4 regions of the Paraglaciecola sp. 2405UD69-4 genome follow, and region 1 is predicted to be linked to each of the others. Evidence: predicted binding sites of a transcription regulator. Region 1 holds the regulator's gene; each other region holds the start of a gene.
The links. Region 1 encodes LexA, which represses DNA repair genes until DNA is damaged. Its sites were predicted from a motif close to TACTGTATNNNNATACAGTA; they were not measured.
Positions count from the first base shown of each region.

Region 2: a site for LexA is predicted at 1,186-1,205, ahead of ACMUMK_RS05635 (YebG family protein). Genes of this name have one in related genera too.
Region 3: a site for LexA is predicted at 1,190-1,209, ahead of dinB (DNA polymerase IV). Genes of this name have one in related genera too.
Region 4: a site for LexA is predicted at 1,293-1,312, ahead of uvrD (DNA helicase II). Genes of this name have one in related genera too.

Region 1 is NZ_JBLIXM010000004.1:87,443-89,651, forward strand. It holds gene ACMUMK_RS14335 (PadR family transcriptional regulator) at 1-111, shown strand, start outside; gene ACMUMK_RS14340 (hypothetical protein) at 104-805, shown strand; gene ACMUMK_RS14345 (hypothetical protein) at 815-1,033, opposite strand; gene lexA (transcriptional repressor LexA) at 1,123-1,746, shown strand; gene coxB (cytochrome c oxidase subunit II) at 2,151-2,209, shown strand, end outside.
Region 2 is NZ_JBLIXM010000001.1:1,269,862-1,272,070, forward strand. It holds gene hscA (Fe-S protein assembly chaperone HscA) at 1-744, shown strand, start outside; gene fdx (ISC system 2Fe-2S type ferredoxin) at 775-1,113, shown strand; gene ACMUMK_RS05635 (YebG family protein) at 1,250-1,540, shown strand; gene ACMUMK_RS05640 (hypothetical protein) at 1,767-2,209, shown strand, end outside.
Region 3 is NZ_JBLIXM010000001.1:294,149-296,357, forward strand. It holds gene ACMUMK_RS01345 (FAD:protein FMN transferase) at 1-803, shown strand, start outside; gene nqrM ((Na+)-NQR maturation NqrM) at 834-1,067, shown strand; gene dinB (DNA polymerase IV) at 1,224-2,209, shown strand, end outside.
Region 4 is NZ_JBLIXM010000004.1:253,073-255,281, reverse strand. It holds gene ACMUMK_RS15085 (HAD-IA family hydrolase) at 1-436, shown strand, start outside; gene cysE (serine O-acetyltransferase) at 433-1,212, opposite strand; gene uvrD (DNA helicase II) at 1,359-2,209, shown strand, end outside.

The sequences.
Region 1 (2,209 bases):
CGCTTTTTTTCGGTAACAGCTGAAGGTAAGGCAGCACTTAAACACGCTAAGCAAACCATGGATACCATGTGGCAAGGTGTTGTACTGACAGTGGGAGGTGGACATGCTTAATACTCATTCATCTCAAAAACAGCACACAACTATGTCCAAGTTAGCGACTTGGCTGTTGTCACGATTAGCTAATCCAACCTATCGTGACGAGCTAATAGGCGATATAGAAGAGGAATACACAGAGCGCCAGCAGACCAATCAAGATGCAAACAACTGGCTACTAAGACAAACCACACTGGCGATTTGGGATGGGCAAAAAGCGATGATTAGAACAACAGGTTTTGTAAAAACACTCAGCATTCTTTTATGTGTACTGGCGTTGCCAACCATTGCTTTATTTGTTGGTTGGTTGTCAAACATGCGTATGCCTTCAGAGCATTTGTGGCAGCTTTTGATGGCGGGTGAAGTGCATTACATATTGTTTAATAGCGAATATTGGGGAATTGCATGGAACGAAAGTGGTGTATCTCACCTAGAGGTCGACATGTTTATGCATATCCCATCCATACTCTGGGCAATGGTATTTGCAGTATCGGCTTACTTGTTCTTGAAAAAATCTAAGCCGTCTGTCTGGATGTTTAGTGCCTTTACCTTGGCTTATATATTGTTGCCTTATCTGTTTGGATATGGGGTGATTAGTTCGTTTGAGCCACCTCCACAAAAAGTAGGGCCGATTCTAGCCTTTATGATGTTGGCACCGTTTTTCACTTTACCTATGTCTGTTGGTTTTTTGTTGAAAGGGGTTAAAGACTAAAGCTAGGTACTAATGAATTAGCACGGCCGGCATATGCCGGCTTTTGTGTTTTTCCTCCATCACAAAAATCACATCTGCCCATTGAATGTCTTTGACACTTACCGTTCTTTTCGCCCTTGGGCTAGTACCTGCGGACCTGACGTTTAACTCTGGGTGATTTTTCCAAACCTTTTCAGCAGTTGGGCTGCGCCATTGGTTCCGGCTACAAATAAAAAGTATGTTCTTCATTTGACTCTCCTTAATCAATGTAAAACAAATTTGAGGTTTTTTAATAACTGTATATACTCACACTAACTGTATAGATAAACAGGCTGGTTATGCGTCCATTAACGAAACGACAAGAAGAAGTTTTACAACTCATAAAAGATACTATGTTAGATACAGGTATGCCTCCCACCCGAGCTGAAATTGCCAGAAACCTTGGTTTTAAATCAGCCAATGCAGCTGAAGAGCATTTAAAAGCTTTGGCACGTAAAGGGGTTATCGAAATTTTACCGGGAACTTCTCGCGGTATAAAACTCAACACACCTATTGAAGATCAACTCGAAGATCTTGGTTTACCACTAATTGGTCAGGTTGCTGCTGGTGAGCCTATCTTAGCTCAAGAGCATGTTGAAGGGCATTATCAAGTTGATCCAAGTTTGTTTAAGCCCAGTGCTGATTTTTTATTGAGAGTAAACGGTATGAGTATGAAAGATATCGGTATTTTGGACGGTGATTTATTAGCCGTGCATCGCACTACTGATGTCCATAATGGTCAAGTTGTTGTGGCCCGTGTAGATGAAGATGTGACAGTAAAACGCCTAGAGAAAAAGGGCCGTGAAGTGTTACTGCATGCCGAGAACGATGATTTTGCGCCTATTAAAGTTGATTTGGCTAATCAACCTTTCAATATCGAAGGTATTGCTGTTGGTGTAATTCGTAACGCTGATTGGATGTAACCTTTTTTACAGTAAAACACATAAAAGCGCAGTTACCTTGATTGCGCTTTTTAGCTAACACTTACCTGCTTTTGTAACTTTTTAGTTCACTTCTCTCCTTGTAAATCATTTAACATTTAAATGCTTAAAAAATAAACTTTAGTTTGTATTTTATACAAAAAAGCTAGACGAACCCCTATAAAATAGTCCATTCTTAACTTTCTCGTATCAATTTGTAACAATAAATTAACGTATATTTAACCATTGTTATTGCGTAATCTCTCGCTTCTGGTGTTTTTGACAATGAATAAATACTAATACGTAAAACGTTTATGAGGTGTCAAGTGAAGAGAATTTTGCCCAAGACTGGAATATTATTACCCTTATTCGCTACCACTCCAGTATTTGCAGAAGCCACGGATAAAATTAATCAATATCAATTAAATATGACTAAAGGCGTAACTGAAATAAGCGCTGAAGTTTA
Region 2 (2,209 bases), on a different contig from region 1:
GCAATACAAGCGGATATTTTAGTGGGTAATAAGCCTGACAGCGATATGCTGTTATTAGATGTCTTGCCTTTGTCTTTGGGAATAGAAACCATGGGGGGCTTAACTGAAAAAGTTATTGGTCGAAATACCACTATCCCTGTTGCAAAAGCCCAAGAATTTACCACGTTTAAAGATGGGCAAACGGCTATGATGATTCATGTGGTCCAAGGGGAAAGAGAACTAGTTAGTGATTGTAGGTCATTGGCTAAGTTTACATTAAAAGGTATTCCTCCAATGGCCGCTGGCGCAGCACATATTCGCGTGACTTTTCAAGTTGATGCTGATGGCTTGCTAAACGTAACAGCTATGGAGAAATCCAGTGGAGTTAAAGCTGATATTCAAGTTAAACCTTCATACGGTTTAGGAGATAACGAAATAGCAGATATGCTTAAAGCATCTATGGAACACGCCCAAGATGATATGCAAGCTAGAATGTTAAAAGAGCAGCAAGTAGAAGCCGCTAGGGTTCACGAGACCTTAACTGCTGCATTACATGCTGACGGTGCCACCTTACTAAATAGTGAAGAAAGGCAAATTATTGAACAAGGTTTAGTAGAGCTGCAAACATTGGCTCAAGGTACAGATAAAGAAGCAATTAAGGCTGGCATTGAGCAAGTAGATAAGTTGAGCCAAGTTTTTGCAGAGCGCAGAATGGATCAATCAATTAAAAATGCCTTTTCAGGGCAATCAGTCGATCAAATTTAAATTAATTTACAGAATGTTAGGAAATCATTTATGCCACAAGTAATCTTTTTACCACACGAAGAGTTGTGCCCAGATGGAGCAGTATTAGAGGGCGAAAAAGGTACCTCTGTGCTTGATTTAGCTTTAAAAAATGGTATTGGAATTGAACATGCTTGCGAAAAGGTATGTGCTTGTACAACTTGCCATGTAGTTATTAGAGAGGGATTCGACTCTTTAGAAGAAGGCGATGAGCTAGAAGAAGATATGCTTGATAAGGCTTGGGGATTAGAGCCTGAATCTCGGTTGGGGTGCCAAGCAATAATCAAGGATGAGGACTTAGTAGTAGAGATCCCTAAATATACGGTTAACCAAGTGAGTGAAGGGCATTAATATTGCCTTAAAGATTGAGTTAAACAAAAACCAGCGATTAGCTGGTTTTTTTATATGCAAATTTTAAATTTAAACTGTTTTTTTATACAGTTGTTGTGCTATTGTTATTTCACTGATTTAAATAGAGAGAAAAGTTATGGCCGTTATTACGCGATATGTAGTTGAACACAAAGGGGTGGAAAAGTTTGTGAGTGCAGATAAAAAAGCAGCTGATCAATATGACAAAATGCTAGACGTAGCTGATAACTTGAGCGAATACATTGAAGGTAAAGGTTTTAGCCTTGATGCTTCTGTTCTAGAAGAGCTTTCTATTATGCTGTCTAAAAATAAAGACTCGCTAACTAAATTATTAAAAGGTACTACAGCAGAAAGTTTGTTAGCTGAAGAGAAAGCTGAAGTCGTTGATATTGATAAAAAGAAAGCCTAGATGGCTTTCTTTTTCGAGTAAAGTGGCAAGCGTACCCTCTAAGTAACTGTGTACATGGTGAATATGCTATGTCTTCCCTCTAAACAAGCGGTTTTTCTTTTTATTCCTTAGCTCTAACCTTAATTCTTCTATTTAAAAGGGTGTATTTTTTTTATTCAACTATACTTTTATACCTCAATGCAGTATTTCAAAATTGGGGAATAAAACTAAATGGAGAGTGAAATACATGAAGTTACATCTATCAAAATTACTATATCTTGTTTGCCTTTTTTCAACGTCTGCTTTTGCTAAAGATAGGTTAGAAATTTATAAAGATTTCGATTTAGGCACTGAAATAACGTTAATGACTACAGTGAAAGTTGATCCTAATATGGAGGAGGTTTACTTGGCTGGTTTAGCCCAAAGTTGGGTGAAAGCTGTAAAGCTGCAAAAAAAATTAGGGTTTATCAAAGACTGGAAAGTGCTTGGAAGTGATTTTCCGTTAAGTGGTGACTTTAATTTAATCCTAATTACAACGTTTGAAAACTCAGCTGATTTGGAACCATCAAAAAAGAAATATATGGCTTTTATGGACGCTTGGGGCAAAGAAAATAACGAACAATCTAAGGAGCTATCAGCTAAATACCCAGAGGTACGGACTTTGACTGGAGAATATGCTTTAAGAGAAGT
Region 3 (2,209 bases), on a different contig from region 1:
ATATAGAAGATTCAGAACTCAGCCGCTTTAATCAATGGCACAGTGTTGAGCCTTTTCCCTTATCAGAGCAAACCCTATTCGTTATGGCTGAAGCAAAGCGTCTTGGGGAAATCAGCGAAGGGGTTTTAGATGTAACTGTTGGACCATTAGTTAATCTTTGGGGATTTGGCCCTAATGCTAGGCCAGATAAAATACCTACGGATGCTGAGGTTTTACAGGCTAAAAATAGAGTAGGTTTGGAGAAGCTAGAGCTTAGCAGTACTTCAGCTAAAAAAACTCATGAAGATCTGTATGTAGACTTATCTACCATAGCTAAAGGTTATGGTGTCGATAGACTAGCTGAAATTCTAGCGTCCCATGATATAGAGAATTATCTAGTGGAGGTGGGCGGAGAGATGCGCTTGTCTGGTAAAAAAGTTAATGGTCAACAATGGCGCATTGCTATAGAAAAGCCGTTATCGCAAGAGCGTGCAGTAGAACGTATTATCAGTGTTGGTAATAATGCTGTTGCCACCTCAGGTGACTATCGTATTTATTATGAAGAAGATGGGGTTAGATACTCACACTTAATAGACCCTACAATAGGAAAGCCCATTAATCATAACCTTGTCTCTGTGACTGTTGTGCATCCATCTTCTATGACGGCTGATGGCTTGGCGACAGCATTAAATGTAATGGGTAAAGACAAAGCATTAAAATTGGCAGAAGATCGTGGTTTGGCGGTTCTATTGATAACTAAAGAACAAAGTGGTTTTAAAGAGTATACTAGTTCAAAGTTCGATGAGCTGGTTACTATTCATTAATGCCAAGATTCAATTAACTGGAGATTAGTTTTGAGTACATTTATTCTCGCATTCGTGTTTTTTATTGTCGTAGCCGTTGCTATGTCTGTGGGATACATATTTCAACAGAAATCAATTGCCGGTAGCTGTGGTGGGTTAGGTGCTTTAGGCATAGATAAAGCCTGTGATTGCCCAGAGCCATGTGACCGTAAAAAGCAACGCTTAGAAAAAGAGCAAGCTAGAGATGCAAAGCTAAAAGAGTGGAAGAAAGACCAAATACTTTAAATTTGGCCTTTGAAGCTAACAAAACCTTAGTTACTAGAAACAATGGCAACTAAGCTGTTTTAATTTTCTATATGTAAAAGCTTAGCTTGCCTATTGAAATTGATTACTGTTCTCTGACAAAATACTGGTTATTAATACAGTTGTCGGAGGCAGTCTTTGCGTAAGTTTATTCATATCGATATGGATTGTTTTTACGCTGCCGTAGAAATGCGAGACAACCCTAAGTATCGTAATGTCCCCCTTGCTATTGGGGGAAGTAAAGATAGGCGGGGTGTCATCTCCACTTGTAATTATCAAGCAAGAAAATATGGTGTGCGTTCAGCCATGCCGACCTCACAAGCCCTTAAACTTTGTCCTAACTTAACGCTAGCTCCCGGTAGAATGGAAGTTTATAAAGAGGTTTCGAAACAGATAAGGCAAATATTTACTCGTTACACAAATAAAGTAGAGCCACTATCGTTAGATGAAGCCTATTTAGATGTAACTGATTGTGAATTATATTCAGGCAGTGCAACCTTAATTGCACAAGATATACGAAGAGCTATATTTTCAGAAACCCAGCTGACTGCTTCTGCAGGCGTAGCCCCTTGTAAATTTGTAGCTAAAATCGCTAGCGATGAAAATAAACCTAATGGGATATGTATCATTACCCCAGAGCAATTAGATGATTTTGTTTTGGGATTGCCCCTAGGTAAGATACCTGGTGTTGGTAAGGTTACCTTGGGTAAGTTAAATAGTATTGAACTATATACCTGTAAGGACGTACGCGCTTATCCCTTTAATGATTTAATAACTCGCTTTGGTAAGTTTGGTAATACTATCTGGGATAGGTCTCACGGCAGGGATTTTAGAAGCCTAGAAATAGAAAGGAAGAGAAAGTCAGTGGGGGTGGAGCGTACCTTGCCCGAAGATATATACAGTGATGAAGATTGTTATAAGATGGTTGAGTTACTTTACCCTAAACTAAAAGAGCGATTACAGTTAGTAAGTCCTCAGTTACTTATTCAAAGTCAGGGGATTAAGTTAAAGTTTAATGACTTTCAGCAAACCACAGTCGAACATAAGTTCCACACATTGAGTAAAGCCTACTTTTTTGATCTTTTACGTGATGGGTTGTCTAGAACAGCTGGAAGGGGAATTCG
Region 4 (2,209 bases), 170 kb from region 1:
TGAAGCTGCTGCCAAAGAATGCTTTGAGTATTTTTACTACCACAGAAGTAATTTTTCATTAAATGCCAATATCCACGCATTACTAAAAACACTTTCAGAGAAGCTTCCTTTGGTAGCAATAACAAACGGCAATGTAAATCTCGAACAAATCGGCTTATCCCCCTATTTCTCTGCTTGTTTTAAGGCGTCTATCACTTCGCCTATGAAGCCCAACCCAGCTATGTTTGATAATGCCAGGCTTCATCTAAAGTTACCCGCCAGTAATATCTTACATGTGGGTGATAATTTAGAAAAAGATGTTTGGGGTGCTTTAAAAGCCGGATACCAAACGGCTTGGTATGCAGAAAATAGAGATATGGCCTTAGGGCAAGAGCCAACAATCTCCCTCCCCCATATTCAGCTAGAACAATTAGAAGATCTGCTTAATCTGGTTTAATCTTCCAGTATATTTTGCATCATGGTTTCACAAGGGCTCTGACAGGTTGGCTTACCAACTATTTTTGCGGGAATACCGGCAACAGTAACATGTGCTGGTACGTCATTTAGCACAACACTACCTGCCCCTACTTTAACTCCCTTACCAATTGTAATGTTTCCTAAGATTTTTGCTCCAGCACCTATCATAACGCCTTCTTTTATCTTCGGATGGCGATCTCCCGCTTCATTACCTGTACCGCCCAAAGTAACGGATTGCATGACAGAGACGTTATTTTCAATAACTGCAGTTTCTCCAACGACAATTCCAGTGGCATGGTCAAACATCACCCCTTGCCCGATACGTGCTGCTGGGTGAATATCCACAGTAAAGACTTCTGAATTGCGGCTTTGTATAAATAATGCCAAATCATGACGCCCAGCTTGCCATAATTGATGAGCAAGCCTATGCACTTGAATGGCCTGAAAGCCTTTAAAATTAAGCAATACTGTTAAATATGAATGTACTGCAGGGTCACGATTATAAACCGCTTCAACATCACTTATGACGGCTTCAATTATCTTAGGATCTAATAGATAGCTTTGTTCGAACATTTCCCGTAGAGATAATGAGCCCATCACATCATCAGCTAACTTAGTCGATAAAATAAAACCTAGGGCAGCCTCAAAATTATGATGGTTTAAAATACACGCATGCACATAACTTGCTAATAATGGCTCTTTAGAAACTAAACTCTGCGCTTCGGACTTTAAACGCAACCAAAAATCGATCGTCATCTATTTTTTCCTTAAATGAGGGGGCACTAGCTTAACTAGAACGAATCTAACAATCAAAAATTACAAAGGCCAAAGAACTATAGTGTAATTAAATACAGTATTACTGATATACTAAGGACATTATTTTTTAGATGACATGTAGTGTAATGGACGTATCTCGCCTTCTTGACCAATTAAACGATAAACAAAGGGACGCTGTAGCCGCTCCCGCATCAGACATGCTAATTTTAGCAGGTGCTGGCAGTGGTAAAACCCGAGTATTAGTTCACCGTATTGCCTGGTTAATGGAAGTCGAAAACATTGCACCTTATGGTATTTTAGCGGTTACCTTTACCAATAAGGCTGCGAAAGAAATGCGTGGCAGAGTTGAACACTTGCAAGGCTCAGCTCTAAACTCAATGTGGATTGGTACATTTCATGGTATTGCTCATAGGCTGCTACGCACTCATTATGCAGATGTAAACTTACCAGAAAACTTCACTATTTTAGACTCCGACGACCAATATAGGTTAGTCAGACGAGTACTAAAAAGCCTAAATTTAGATGAGAAACATTGGGCACCAAAGCATGTTCAATGGTATATAAATGGCAATAAAGACGAGGGTCTACGGCCACAGCATATCGAAACAAATGGGGACGCCACCCAACAAAAGATGCGTGAAATATATCAAACCTACCAGCAAACCTGTGATCGAGCAGGATTGGTAGATTTTGCAGAATTACTACTCAGGGCCCACGAGTTATGGCTAAATAACCCAGCCATTTTAGCCCATTACCAGCAGCGCTTTAGGGCAATACTGGTAGATGAGTTTCAAGACACGAATAACATTCAATATGCTTGGTTACGGCTTTTAGCCGCCCCCACAAATAATATGATTATAGTGGGCGATGATGACCAATCAATTTATGGTTGGCGTGGAGCCAATGTTGAAAACATTCAACATTTCCTCAGAGACTTTAAAGATGCGAAAACAATTCGCTTAGAACAAAACTACCG